Regions from separate parts of the Yersinia sp. 2541 StPb PI genome, predicted to be linked through region 2. Evidence: predicted binding sites of a transcription regulator. Region 2 holds the regulator's gene; each other region holds the start of a gene.

Region 1 (3,739 bases), 1.4 Mb from region 2:
GATACAGGAACGAGACTGGCATCGGGGGTGGTGCGTATTTTGGTAGTATCTCAACCAAGGTGCCAGCGATTAAGTCAGATTCGATATGGTAACGAGGCACTTGAATAATACCCAATCCAAGACGTGCGGCTGCTACAAAGCTTTCTGCACCACTGACTGATAGAACAGTCGGTAATTTTACTTGCTGAGTTTTAGTAGATGATGACGAAGCAGAGGGTAGATATGCGCTTTCTGTTATTACCCTGGAGGACGCTGCTTTATTATAACCTGTTGTTTTATCGGGGCTAAGGGTGCTGTCAGTGCCAAATTCCAGTGGCATCAGGCTACCGGTTGCGCTAGAACGAAAACCTACCATCTGATGGCCTGATAACTGGTCCAACCGGAGTGGAGTACCCTGTCGTTGTAAATATTGCGGTGCAGCACAGGTGACTTGTGGCAACAACGCCACTCGGCGGGCGACCATATCGCTGTCTTGTAAATTACCTACACGTAGCACCCCGTCAATACCTTCTCGAATAAGGTCGACCAAGCGGTCACCTTCACTGATAAATAACTCAATGTCAGGATATTGAGCAATAAAATCAGGTAATTGTGGCAAGACGAAATGGCGGGCTAACGTGCCCTGTACATCAATTCGTAACAAACCTCGTGGCTTGGCATTGGCAAAGGCCATTTCAGCATCTTCAATATCAGCAATAATACGCAGACAGCGCTGGTAGTAAGCTCCACCATCCAGAGTAGGGCTAACATGTCGGGTAGTTCGCTGCAATAAGCGCACATTTAAACGCTTTTCGAGCTGTTTAATGGCATCTGTCACTGTAGATCGCGGTAGATTTAAATCTTGGGCGGTTTGGGTAAAACTGCGTTGTTCCACTACCCTGATAAATACCCGCATTGCATCAATTCGGTCCACGTGATTGTTCGCTTTATTCGGATAGTGTTAACGAATAATAGATGATTATCCGAAACGATAAAAGTGGCATTCTCTGTTTGCGGGCGGTTAAACATAGCATGCTCCACTTGCTGGATAGCAATCAATGCATCGTCACAAACGATAAAATACACATCGAGGAGAAAATCATGGTGAATACAACCGGGCAGGTTGCCATTGTAACCGGAGCATCACGGGGTATTGGCGCAGCAATTGCTGAGCGTTTGGCTCAGGAGGGGTATACCGTTCTGATCAATTATGCCCGGAGTGACATTGAGGCGGAAACACTGGTGCGCAAAATTCAACAAGCGGGCGGAAATGCAGTAAGTGCGAAGGGGGATATCAGTGATGCTGCAGCGGTTGCACAGTTATTTTCTCAAGCAGAAGCTGCGTTTGGCGGGGTTGATGTCTTGGTCAACAATGCTGGAATTCTATCTCTCAGTGCCATTGCAGACAGTGATGATGAACACTTTGACCGTCAGATCGCCATTAACCTGAAAGGGAGCTTTAACGGGATGCGTGAAGCGGCAAAGCGTTTGAAAGATGGCGGCCGCATCGTAAACTTTTCAACCAGTGTTGTCGGGCTGAAACTGGAAAAATACGGTGTTTATGCTGCAACCAAAGCGGCGGTTGAAACCATGACAGCTATTCTGGCGAAAGAGTTGCGGGGGCGTAATATCACCGTTAATGCTGTGGCTCCTGGGCCGACGGCAACCTCGCTCTTCCTTGATGGTAAATCACCCGAATTAATTGAAAAAATGGCGAAAATGGCGCCACTAGAAAGATTAGGAACGCCAGAGGATATTGCAGCAGCCGTGGCTTTTCTGGTTGGAAAAGACGGTGGCTGGATTAATGGGCAAGTTTTACGCGCCAACGGTGGCCTGATTTAGCCTGTGGTGAACGCGTGGAAAGGTCAGGGGAGCCTGCATTGTCAGAGATAACAATTAATCGCGACTGTCATAAAAGCGTCATTCGCTTGTTCTAGTATCCGTTGTAACCAATCAATACAAATTGTATTACTGTTTTACAACAAGGAATTATACCGATGCAGAACCGCGTATCCACTTTGTCCGGCATAGCGTTATCCAGTCTGATACTCACCAGTTCATTGTTTACACCGAATGCTGTTGCTTCCGCCACTGGCTTATATGACCGTAGCGCCAAGGGAGATGTCACTCAATTTGGCGGGGCACGACGTTTGACCGGTGATCAGACACAGGCTCTTCGTGATTCGCTTTCCAATAAAACCGTAAAGAATGTCATTTTACTGATTGGCGATGGTATGGGCGATTCAGAAATCACCTCAGCACGTAACTATGCTATGGGGGCCGGTGGTTTCTTTAAAGGAATTGATGCGTTACCACTGACAGGGCAATACACGCACTACTCATTAGATAAGAAAACGCAAAAACCGGATTACGTGACTGACTCAGCTGCCTCCGCAACAGCTTGGTCCTCAGGTGTAAAAACGTATAACGGCGCGCTGGGTGTTGATGTGTTCGGAAAAGATCACGTCACCTTGTTGGAGTTAGCGAAGAAAGCCGGTAAAGCAACTGGTAACGTTTCAACTGCTGAACTGCAAGATGCCACTCCTGCGGCACAGTTTGCTCACGTAACTGGGCGAAAATGCTATGGCCCGGAGGAAACAAGCGAGAAGTGCAGTAGCAATGCGCTGGAAAAGGGTGGGCGCGGTTCAATTACTGAGCAGATGATTGCCGGGCGCGCGGATGTCACATTGGGTGGTGGCGCTAAATCATTCAGCCAAGTCGCTAAAGCCGGTGAATGGAAAGATAAATCTCTGCGTGAACAAGCCTTGGCTCGAGGTTATGTTATTGTCGAAAATCTTGACGATCTGAATGCAATAAAGCAGGCAGACCAACAAAAACCGCTATTAGGGTTATTTAGCCCAGGTAACATGCCAGTACGTTGGCAGGGGCCGAAAGCGTCTTATCATGGCAATTTAGATAAGCCGCCGGTAGTTTGTGAAAACAATGCCGAGCGTACTAAAGATATTCCAACCTTGGCAGTGATGACTGAAAAAGCAATTGACCTGCTGAAACATAACGAAAAAGGATTCTTCTTACAGGTTGAAGGGGCATCCATTGATAAACAAGACCATGCGGCGAATCCTTGTGGTCAGTTCGGTGAAACTGTCGATTTGGATGAAGCAGTACAAAAAGCACTGGAGTTTGCGCGTGCAGAAGGTAATACCTTGGTTATTGTGACGGCAGATCACGCGCATTCCAGTCAAATTATTGAAGCAGATGCAAAAGCTCCTGGCTTAACACAAGCGTTAACCACGAAAGATGGCGCAGTTATGGCGATAAGCTATGGCAACTCTGAAGATGATTCTCAAGGGCACACGGGTACCCAATTGCGCATAGCAGCTTACGGACCACATGCGGCAAATGTGGTTGGTCTAACAGACCAAACCGACCTGTTCTTTACCATGCGTGATGCTATGGCGATTAAATAAGTCACGATACACCTGTTACAGCACAATTCGCTGAATAATCCCGGTGCAATAATGGCCGGGATTTTTAGTTTCTGTTAGCTACGATTATATCCATCCTCTAAATATCACTGATTTACATTATCATTTCTTACCAATTGTTATAATAATAACATTTTAATTCATGCCAAACTCCTGTCTTTCGCGTGCTGTGTACTTCAATTGCTGCGATCTTTGTCACACACATAACATTTGTCAGCTGATAATGTTATTGCAATAACATTGCGTGGTAAAAATTAGAATAAAGGGGTTAACAATGGATATTGCAGTAATTGGTTCCAACATGGTTGATCTGA
Region 2 (3,739 bases):
GTCAAGAGCTGTTTTACCAATCCATCCATTCGCTTAGTCTGCTCTTGCATGGTCCCCAGTGCTTTATCCCGTAATGGCCCAACCAGCTCTTGGTCATTCATCATTTCCAGATAACCTTGCAACACCGTCAGTGGCGTACGCAATTCATGACTGACGTTGGCAAAGAAATTACGCCTTGCACCTTCCAACTGCCGCATCTGAGTAACATCACGGGCAACCATCAATAATTGCCCTTCTGAATAAGGCATCACACGAAATTCGACGTAATAACCATTGTTCAGTTGCAGAGTCAACGGGCGGGAGAACTCTTGTTGTTGCAGATATTGGCTGAATTCTGGGTAGCGCAATAAATTAAGGATATGTTGGCCGTTATCCTCCGGCCAACGAAACCCTAACAACTGCTGAGCTAAACCGTTACACCAGAAGATATTGCCATCAATTGTGGTAATAACTACCGCGTCAGGCAATGATTCGGCACCACTGCGGAAACGTTTGATAAGCAAAGCCAGTTCGCGCCGACGCCGACGATTTCGCAACTGCATTTGGTACAAGCCGTAAAATAAAGGCTCCCAGCTCCAGCGACCAGCAGGTGGTGTCATGCTACGGTCTAACCACAACCAGTGAGATAACTTAAGTTGATTATAGAAATTCCAAACCAGCGCCGCGACAGCTGAAATCAGCAATAGCCACGGAAGATAGCCGATGAAGGCACCCAGGAGTAATGCAGGCAGACAAAAAAGAGCCAGCTCGAGAGCCAGCGTTTTCCATGATAAGCGTTCTAACACAACGAATTCTCCGGCACTGAAAACTCAGTAGCGCGTTGAGAAACGGTATCCAGTTCCCCGGACAGTTTGTACCATTCTGTCATGACCATCAATTTCAAGCGCCTTGCGTAGCCGACGAATATGCACGTCAACCGTACGATCTTCTACATAAACGTTAGTGCCCCAAACATAATTAAGCAACTGTTCACGGCTGTAAACGCGCTCCGGGTGGGTCATAAAGAAGTGCAATAACTTAAACTCGGTCGGCCCCATATCCAGCGCTTGCTCATTGGCCATAACCCGATGTGAGGAAGGATCAAGGCTTAGCCCTTGCATTTCAATAACTTCCTCAACAGCCATCGGCGATATTCGGCGCATCACTGCTTTAATACGCGCAACCAGCTCCTTCGGCGAAAACGGCTTGGTAATATAGTCATCTGCGCCCACTTCCAAACCGCGCACCCTATCCTCTTCTTCGCCACGGGCCGTCAGCATCATCACCGGAATATCTCTGGTCAACGCTTCACGTTTCATATGTTTAATGAACTGAATACCCGAGCCGCCAGGTAACATCCAGTCCAACAACACTAAATCAGGGAAAGGCTCCGACAGACGAGTTACTGCGCTGTCATAATCTTCGGCTTCTAATGGTTGGTAACCATTCTGTTCCAACACAAAGCACACCATCTCACGGATTGGCGCTTCATCTTCCACCACAAGTATGCGTCTTGCCATCATCAACCCTGCCAGTATGTTAGTGGTCACTATTTGATTTCGGGAGCCATTATGCGTCAGTTTTGTGACATTTTTATGAAAAACATCACGCTTCTACTAGCAATAAGCATAGTGATAAATTTCATGATAATTGCAAAACACAGCAGTCAAGTTTGCGAGACGTCTCGGAGATTTTCCTCCTAGCCTTTTTTTAGCCGCGACATCCGGCGGGCAGCGTTTATAATCAGCGCCATTATCTTTGACTGATAACCTGCCGTGCGGGAGATTTATGCGCATTATTCATACCTCTGATTGGCATTTAGGCCAGCATTTCTTCACTAAAAGCCGCGCTGCTGAGCATCAGGCATTTCTGCACTGGCTCATTAATCAGATCGAAGAAAATCAGGTAGATGCGCTAATTGTAGCAGGTGATATCTTTGATACTGGCTCCCCGCCCAGTTACGCCCGTGAGCTATATAACCGTTTCGTGGTTGAGCTCCAACCCACTGGCTGTCAGTTAGTGGTATTGGGGGGTAATCACGATTCTGTGTCAACACTGAATGAATCACGGGGTTTGCTCTCTTATCTCAATACCACCGTTATTTCGTGCGCCAACAGCAATCTCGATCAACAAATCATTATTCTAAAAGACCGCCAACATCAACCTGCGGCTCTGCTGTGTGCGATCCCGTTTTTACGGCCAAGGGACTTAGTCACCAGTCAGGCGGGTGAATCTGGAGGGCAAAAACAACTGGCTTTACAAGAAGCGATCGCGGGCCACTACCAGGCACTGTATCAGCGGGCGGTTGAATTGCGTACCGAACTGGGTTTGCTACTGCCCATTATTGCCACCGGGCACCTGACTACCGTTGGCGTCACCACGACAGACTCGGTTCGCGATATCTATATTGGTACATTGGATGCTTTCCCCGCGCAGGCATTTCCACCAGCAGATTACATTGCTTTAGGCCATATTCATCGCGCCCAGCAAGTGGCTAAAACTGAACATATCCGTTATAGCGGCTCCCCCATTGCTCTCAGTTTTGATGAATTGAGCAAGGAGAAGAGCGTCTATCTGGTGGAATTCCACCAACAGGCACTGGCATCAGTTACCCCTCTCTTCATCCCACAATTTCAGCCAATGCAATTAATTAAAGGGGATTTAGCGCAAATAGAGCAGCAACTGGCTCAATTCTCTGAGCATCAAGGCTTACCCGTATGGCTAGATATAGAAGTTGCCACCCAAGACTATCTTACTGATATCCAACGCCGTATTCAGGCTCTGACCACAGAGCTACCGGTTGAAATTGTATTGTTACGTCGCAGTAAAGAACAACGTAACAACAGTATCGAGCGGCAGGAAAAAGAGACACTCAATGAGCTGAGTGTTACCGATGTGTTTGAACGCAGGCTGGCGCTGGAGCCAGACTTAGCCGAGCCGCGCCAACAGCGGATGCGTCAAATGTTCAATCAGGTGGTTGATGACATCACGCAAGATAAAGATGCCGCACAGGAGCAGCCTGCATGAGGATTTTAAGCTTACGTCTAAAAAACATTAATTCTCTGCAAGGGGAGTGGAAGATAGATTTCACCGCCGAACCTTTTGCCAGCAACGGTTTATTCGCTATCACTGGCCCGACAGGCGCAGGCAAAACCACACTGCTGGATGCCATATGCCTTGCGCTATACCACCAAACACCACGTTTGACTGTCACGCCCAGCCAAAATGAGCTAATGACACGCCACACAGCGGAGTCACTAGCCGAAGTTGAGTTTGAAGTAAAAGGCATCTGCTATCGTGCATTCTGGAGCCAGCGGCGGGCAAAAAACAGCCCGGAAGGCAATCTGCAAGCCCCTAAAGTTGAGTTGGCGCTATGCGACAGCGGTAAAATCCTGGCCGATAAAGTGCGTGATAAGTTGGAGATGGTTGCAGCGATCACCGGCCTGGATTTTGGCCGTTTCACTAAATCAATGATGTTATCGCAAGGGCAGTTTGCTGCTTTTCTCAATGCCGATGCCAATGACCGTGCCGAATTATTGGAAGAGCTAACGGGGACTGATATCTACGGGCGGCTATCTGAATATGTCTTTGAGCAACATAAACAGGCCAAGGCCAATCTGGATGCTTTACATCAACGTGCCAGTGGTATTGAACTGCTCAATGAAGAACAGCGCTTGGCATTAACGCAACAAATCGATGATCTCCACCAACAAGAAAAGCAGCTTGTTTCAGCACAATCAGCGAGTCAAAACCAAATAAA
Region 3 (3,739 bases), 1.0 Mb from region 2:
TAGTTAACTTCACCTCGTGGGCCGCAGGCAATAGTAGTCAGCAGGCCATGAGTAGACTGAACGGCTTCTGTACCGGTATTCATCAACAAGAAACAGCCGGTTCCGTAGGTATTTTTAGCCATGCCGGGTTGTACACAAAGCTGACCGAACAAGGCCGCTTGCTGGTCACCCGCGATCCCTGCGATTGGAATACGGGTCCCGCCTTTACCACCAATGTTGGTCTGGCCGTAAACTTCTGAGGATGGACGGACTTCAGGCAGCATAGCGCGCGGAATATTCAGCGCTTTCAGCATACGGTCATCCCACTCTTTGGTACGGATATTAAACATCATGGTACGTGATGCGTTTGTGTAATCCGTAACGTGTACGCGGCCTTGGGTCATGTTCCATACCAGCCAGGTATCCACCGTACCAAACAGTAACTCACCGCGTTCAGCGCGCTCACGGGCACCCTCGACGTTATCAAGGATCCATTTCACTTTGGTGCCGGAGAAGTAAGGGTCGACCACCAGGCCGGTGTTGTAACGGATGTACTCTTCCAGCCCTTCTTTTTTCAGTTTTTCGCAGATATCAGCAGTACGACGGCATTGCCAAACAATGGCGTTATACACTGGTTTCCCAGTTACTTTATCCCAAACAATGGTGGTTTCACGTTGGTTGGTAATACCGATACCGGCGATTTCGTCAGAACTGATACCGGCTTTTGCCAGTACTTCAACCAGTGTTGAGCTTTGCGTCGCCCAGATTTCCATCGGGTCATGTTCAACCCAACCGGCTTTAGGGTAAATTTGAGTGAATTCGCGCTGAGAAACACTCACGATATTGGCATCATGATCCAGCACCACGGCTCTGGAGCTGGTGGTTCCCTGATCAAGCGCGACAATGTATTTCTTTTGAGTAGTATTTTCAGTTGTCATAGTTAGCCTACTTTTAAGTTGCCGTAAATCTATTGGGTAGTATCTATTATTTATGCTTTACGTTCTGTGGTCGTTACCGTGGTTTCTTCATCATCAACCACGCACACATCGCATGGTAAATGGCGGCCAATCAGGGCGCGATAACCGAAAGCACCGAGTAAAGCACCGACGATAGGCCCGAAAATAGGGACCAGGAAGTAAGGAATATCGCGCCCGCCAGTGAAGGCAATTTCGCCCCAACCTGCCAGATAAGCGAATACCTTTGGACCAAAGTCACGTGCTGGATTCAATGCAAACCCAGTCAATGGACCCATAGATGCACCGATAACGGCAATCAAGATACCAATCAGTAGAGGAGCCAGTGGGCCGCGTGGAATACCGTTACCATCATCGGTCAGTGCCAGAATCAGACACATCAGAATGGCAGTAATCACTGTTTCAACCAGGAAGGCCTGGAACACAGAAATATGTGGATTTGGATAAGTTGAGAAGATTCCGGCTAGATTCAGGCTCTCGGCGCTACCGCGAACCACTTGGTGCGTTTGTTCGAAATCGACAAACAGGTTGTAATAGAGGCCATACACTAACGCGGCAGCGCAAAATGCGCCGGCAACCTGCGCCACAATGTAAGGGAGAACTTTACGGCGATCGAAACAAGCGAATAACCACAATGCAATGGTTACGGCCGGATTAAGATGTGCACCTGAGATTGCTGCTGTCAAATAGATGGCCATGGCAACACCCAGGCCCCAAATGATACTGATTTCCCACTGCCCAAAACTGGCTCCAGCCAACTTCAATGCAGCAACGCAGCCTACACCAAAAAAGATCAGCAGACCGGTACCGAGAAACTCCGCAATACACTGGCCCTTCAACGTCGAACTAGCGGTTTGGCTCATAGTAGATGTCCTACAGACAGAGATTTATAGGGTATTTCTTATTTTTGCCCTTCGAACCGCGAAGGGAGTGATGTAAATTTATCGTTAACGAGCACAAACGAGAAATAGCGAAATCAAAATGTGTGTGGTGTGTCATAAAAATGAGCGATTTCGCGTTATTCACGGCTGTTAAGGGACTTTGAAAGTGTGATCAGACCAGTGGTTTCGCTATCAGTTGTTAAAGGCATGTATAATTTTACAGGATGGGTCATAGCGGTTTTTCGGTTTTTGCTGATAGTTACTGACACGAAATTGCTACAGAGTGTGGTTTGTACCGGTATGGCGCTAGACAGGGGGGGGCTGGCTACATACAATCGGTTTATCAAGAGCATCGTTTTTATCAAGCTGCGTTGCCTCTGCAAAGGAACGCGTTAGAACATAGCGCTTGTTACACCTAGTTCGATGGATATATAGCGCGATAAGTATTCACAGCAGTTTCATCTGCCGAGTGTCAGCTCAGTAGATACGGTGACTTAGTTAATACGGCGACGTCGGCTAAGAATGATGACTGCGACCAAAAGATGTACGCCTTGCTACCATAAGGGGACCGAAGAATGTCATTTGAAGTATTTGAGAAATTGGAAGTTAAAGTTCAGCAGGCGATTGATACCATCACTTTGCTACAGATGGAAATTGAAGAGCTGAAAGAGAAGAATAACACCCTGTCCCAAGAAGTTCAGGATGCTGCTGGTGGCCGTGAAGCCTTAGTGCGCGAAAATGAGCAACTAAAACAAGAGCAGCATGTTTGGCAGGATCGTCTGCGGGCACTGTTGGGAAAGATGGAAGAAGTCTAAGTGCTAGCTGGCTTAACGCAACCGTAATCGGTTGTTGAAGGCGGCTTGTCACGTAGCTACTGCAAATACGAAGTAGCAAAAAGGGCGATATCAATATCGCCCTTTCTTATGAAAATCAGAGGGATATTATTCAATATCCAGTGGTTCTTCTGACAAGATGATCCCAGTGTTATCTGCGTACAAGTGGTCACCAGAGAAGAATGTTACACCGCCAAAGTTCACACGGATGTCGCTCTCACCAATGCCTTCATCTGCCGCACCTACCGGAATTGCAGCCATTGCCTGAATACCGATATCTAACTCCGCCAGATCGTCTACCTGACGCACAGCACCGTAAACCACAATGCCTTCCCACTCGTTTTTCAATGCTAATTCAGCTAACTCAGCATCGATTAATGCACGGCGCACTGAGCCACCGCCATCGACGACCAGAACACGGCCCAGACCATTTTCTTCAAGCAGGTCGAACAACAAGCCGTTATCTTCGAAACATTTTACAGTAGTAATCTTGCCACCAAATGAAGTGCGCCCCCCAAAATTGGAGAACAGTGGTTCTACCACATTTACCTCTTCATGATAGGTATCACAGAGTTCGGAAGTATCATATTTCATAGGATTAACGTCTGGTTGCGGCTGGGAGATTAAGTATATCCCTTTCTGGCTGCTGTTGGCAAAATCATCAATTGTTAAATTTATCCGGGCTGGCCTTTATGGGGTGTGGCCCGGAGAAGGTTTGAAGAACAAATCGCTGGGATTAACTGAATACCAGACCGACAGCAAACAGAACGTTGGTCAGTAATGCGGCTTTAACCATATGCTCAAGCATTGGGCGCATACCCGCAGCAGTAGGCTCACGCAGTACAAACAGCGCATGTTTGACCAGTAACGGAACGGCTAGAATAAAGATCCAGCCGGCCCAGCTATGCAAATTCTGAAGTGTGAATATTGCCAGGCACAAAATTGCTGCCGCGATTAATATGGCATGATAATAACGTGCGACCACCGGCCCCAAACGCACTGCCAACGTGTTTTTACCATTAGCTGCGTCGTTTTCAATATCGCGCAAATTATTAATATTCAAAACCGCCGT
Region 4 (3,739 bases), 400 kb from region 2:
TTGCCACCCATCGCTTTAATGAAACAACCGTGATCCTCTTTATCCAGTTTTTTAACCGCAGCGACTAATTGCGCTTTAAATTCAGACGGTAATGCACTGCGGACAAGAATCGGGCCGTTGGGGATCAGTGGCGACTGCCAGATGATACGGATCTGTTTCATTAAATCCGGGTGATCCATACGAATCATGCGCGTAAATGCACCACTGGTATAACCGGTGTTATAGTCACCGATCATGGAAGCCCAGGTGACAGCACCGGCGAATTGCCCGTTAATGACACCCAGAATATCTTGTTCATGACCACCAGAGAATGTCACGCTAGAGAAGAAGTCGTTATATTTATTATCCGGTGTTCCACCAAATTTCTGTTTAAAACTTTGATTAGGGATTAAAAAACCAGAGGTTGAATCTGGGTCAGCAAAACCGAACGCTTTACCTTTCAAATCTTCAATTTTCTGATAAGGGCTATCCGCTTTCACCACAACCACAGAGTGATAACCGCGTGATTTGTCAGTATCATCGATAGCAATACCTACAATATCAACGGCTTTAGGATCTTTAATATAAACAGAGGCAAAAGAGGAAGGAGACATACTTAATACCAAGTCAATCTTCCCACCTAATAGGCCTTGTATTACGCCAGAATAGTCTGATGCATTATGCAAGTTTGTTTTTACATTTAACTCTTTATCTAAAAACTCTTTGACACACATATTATCGCCAATTTGTTGTGTCGCATTCTGCCCACCAAGAATACCCAGATTAATTTCTTTTGGTGCATCCGCTGCTGTAGCATTAAATACCATAAAACTTGCCACTAATGAGGTAAGACAAAGTACTTTTTTCATTAAAATAACCTATTCTGATAAAGGGATAAGTGGGGATTAATGCAAAAGTTCAGTGGATTCATCGCTGTAAATATCTTGAATAATAGAATCATTTAACAGTGAAGGATGCCCATCAAAGACAATCCGCCCGTGGGCAATACCAATCACTCGGGTGCAATAGTCTTTCACCAAATCAACAGAGTGTAAGTTCACAATTACAGCAATATCGTTTTCACTTATTTTCTGTAATGTATTCATAATGCGGGTTGTGTTTTTTGGATCTAAAGAAGCGACAGGTTCATCAGCCAATAATATTTTGGGGTTTTGCATCATGGCGCGGCAAATGGCCACCCGTTGCATTTGGCCGCCAGAGAGATTCTCTGCACGCTGCAACGCATGGGGTAACATATTAAGCCATTGTAATAACTCAATTGCTCTAGCCCGATCTTCATCAGCAAATATTTTGAAAAATGATTTAAACGTGGAGGTGTAACTCAGGCGGCCTAACAAAACATTAGTAATAACATCAAGACGGGGGACCAAACAGAAATCTTGGAAGATCATGCCGCATTTTGCGCGCCATTTACGCATCTGCTTGGTTGTTAGTGCTGCAATATTTTGCGTATCGCCATTGTCATGGTAATTAATAATTTCACCCGCACTGCTGGGAATAGTGCCATTTAAAACATGTAACAATGTTGATTTTCCGGCACCGGAGCGGCCAATAATTGCAACAAACTCACCTGCATGGAGTTCAAAATTAATATCATCCAGCACACGGTGTTGTGATTGGTACGCTTTAACTAATCCCTTAACGGCAAGTACCTTCTTACGCGGTTCTTGCACCGCAGCCGGATAGTCAGCCACAGTGAATTTACGTAATGCCTGGCCCATAACATGTCTCTCAGATTGCCTGTCGTCATGAGCTATTAACGGATAATTCTATTGCATCTTGATGAAAGTTTTATGAGAGAAAGGTGACAAAAAATAGCCACCTTTCTTATACTTTACTCAATTACAGGATATTGATGAGTATCTAACTTCTTAATTTACGGTAGACGAACAGCACAACCAGTGAACCGATAACCGCCACGACAAAGCTGCCAAAATTAAACCCATCAACTTTGCCCATACCAAAGAAGACACTAATATAGCCCCCCACCAGGGCACCGACCACGCCAAGGATTACGGTCATAATAAAGCCACCGCCATCCTCTCCGGGCATAATCCATTTAGCCAAAACACCGGCGATAAGACCAAAAATAATCCAAGATAGTATGCCCATAAACACCTCCATAAAATTAATATTTGCTGATAACTGATTTGACTACCCACTGTTGTTGATCCGCCTTTCAGCTTTGCGTTCAATCTTAAACATAGGTCTCAGGTAAACATAACGGGCTTAACCTGACAGTCTTAAAACAGCTAACATCATTAAGTTAAGACCCGATTAACAAAATCTGCAAATCAGACCAGCCAAGTTAAATATAAATCAAATAACCGGCTGTCGCGGGGTGAAAACATGATTAATTCCCTGCTGTTGTAGCTTTTTCAATAAATCATATCCACCATTTGGCACACTATGCGCAAACTCTCGTTCGCTTGTAAACACAGGGCTGACCCAATACATATTAACCGGATCACCTTGTTGAAGAGGTAGAGTAAGATTGTCTGCATCAGCATATAACGCTGATGATAAAATATAGCCTTCATAACCCTTAGGGGCGACAGCCGACTCCAGTGTATGCCCTTCGCCAAGCCAGGTTATTTTACTCCAGGGAACGTGGGCAAATCCTGCCAGCGCACTGGCCATGTGAATAGCGTTGTCTTCGTTGACATATTGGCTATCAATTGCAATCGCCATCTCCAAGCGCCGGTATTTAGCTGCATCATCATTAAATAATATTTCAACCCATGGCTGAGGACGAATACTGACCCCCACGGTCAGAAAGTAATATATTCCCTCTTTCTCATGTTGGGAGATGGCCATTGGCGGCCACGTCCCCTGATCGATGGCATAATATTTTACCGATGGACCGAAGTGCTGCTCATAATATTGAATATATTCAGCTTGTAATGCAGGCCACGGATTTCCCTCTTCCTGTTGCCAGGCCCGCCAAAATTGACGAGTATGTTGCGCATTGGCATATTGTGTATTGGTTGAAGCTGACCCCAGAGGTAATGTCAGTGGATTATCTTTAATACAACTGGCGGAATAGCAAATTGAGTGATCAATATAGAGGCTCCAGCCAGGAATAATTGCCAACAGTTGTCCCTGATACCACAATGCCGCACCGTCGTCACTTTCAGACCAGACTATCGTAATATACTGCGCATCCAGCTCCGCCTCGCCCGCCACATTACGGCAGAACTCTGCGGCTAATCGTGGGGCCAACCCTTGTTCAAGGGCGGTATTATCAGCCGATGGTGGCGCAGCAACCAGATTTCTCACCCAGCAGGCACGCACGGGAAAACGCTCTTCAAATGCCTCCTGCGGATAAATATAGAAGTAAACTACCCGATTATCCTGTTGCACCACAGCAACCAATGTCTGGTTTTCATTACTGACTTCGGCCAGTACCTCAGATTCTTTCATATCGCCTCAACTGTATCGGCAAAGGGTTTCAGGCGAAACATACTGTATTGCCTGCTGTAAAATAAGCCTATTAGCGGAACACAGATAATCTCATGCTAATAACTTTAATACTGATAGTGTAAAGCATGGCATAGTGTAAAACGTCTTATCCCTTTAAATCATCAGCAAAAGTCTCAAAAATACGCCGAATGCGATTATTATTTGAATCTTATTTTTTATAATCGATTCAATATGATCCTATAGTGACCGATCGTAATTATAGACTGTCACCTCAATACCTATAACCAATAGTTGATAGTCTACAGCCTGAATTCAC

What was found. Region 2 encodes PhoB, which activates phosphate uptake and scavenging genes when phosphate is short. Its sites were predicted from a motif close to CTGTCATAAAACTGNCNNAT; they were not measured.
Positions count from the first base shown of each region.
Region 1: the regulator PhoB is predicted to act here: its motif matches at 1,886-1,905, upstream of phoA (alkaline phosphatase).
Region 3: the regulator PhoB is predicted to act here: its motif matches at 1,946-1,965, upstream of V1953_RS20710 (MIP/aquaporin family protein).
Region 4: the regulator PhoB is predicted to act here: its motif matches at 1,781-1,800, upstream of phnC (phosphonate ABC transporter ATP-binding protein).

Region 1 covers NZ_JAZGQB010000001.1:2,221,301-2,225,039, forward strand. Annotated here, with positions in the region: gene V1953_RS09885 (LysR family transcriptional regulator) at 1-913, opposite strand, end outside; gene V1953_RS09890 (SDR family oxidoreductase) at 1,081-1,821, shown strand; gene phoA (alkaline phosphatase) at 1,977-3,407, shown strand; gene rbsK (ribokinase) at 3,700-3,739, shown strand, end outside.
Region 2 covers NZ_JAZGQB010000001.1:3,583,047-3,586,785, forward strand. Annotated here, with positions in the region: gene phoR (phosphate regulon sensor histidine kinase PhoR) at 1-785, opposite strand, end outside; gene phoB (phosphate response regulator transcription factor PhoB) at 810-1,499, opposite strand; gene sbcD (exonuclease subunit SbcD) at 1,768-3,006, shown strand; gene V1953_RS16195 (AAA family ATPase) at 3,003-3,739, shown strand, end outside.
Region 3 covers NZ_JAZGQB010000001.1:4,614,664-4,618,402, reverse strand. Annotated here, with positions in the region: gene glpK (glycerol kinase GlpK) at 1-917, opposite strand, end outside; gene V1953_RS20710 (MIP/aquaporin family protein) at 968-1,816, opposite strand; gene zapB (septal ring assembly protein ZapB) at 2,410-2,649, shown strand; gene rraA (ribonuclease E activity regulator RraA) at 2,776-3,261, opposite strand; gene V1953_RS20695 (1,4-dihydroxy-2-naphthoate polyprenyltransferase) at 3,404-3,739, opposite strand, start outside.
Region 4 covers NZ_JAZGQB010000001.1:3,187,168-3,190,906, forward strand. Annotated here, with positions in the region: gene phnD (phosphonate ABC transporter substrate-binding protein) at 1-848, opposite strand, end outside; gene phnC (phosphonate ABC transporter ATP-binding protein) at 885-1,721, opposite strand; gene V1953_RS14380 (GlsB/YeaQ/YmgE family stress response membrane protein) at 1,864-2,112, opposite strand; gene V1953_RS14385 (suppressor of fused domain protein) at 2,320-3,423, opposite strand.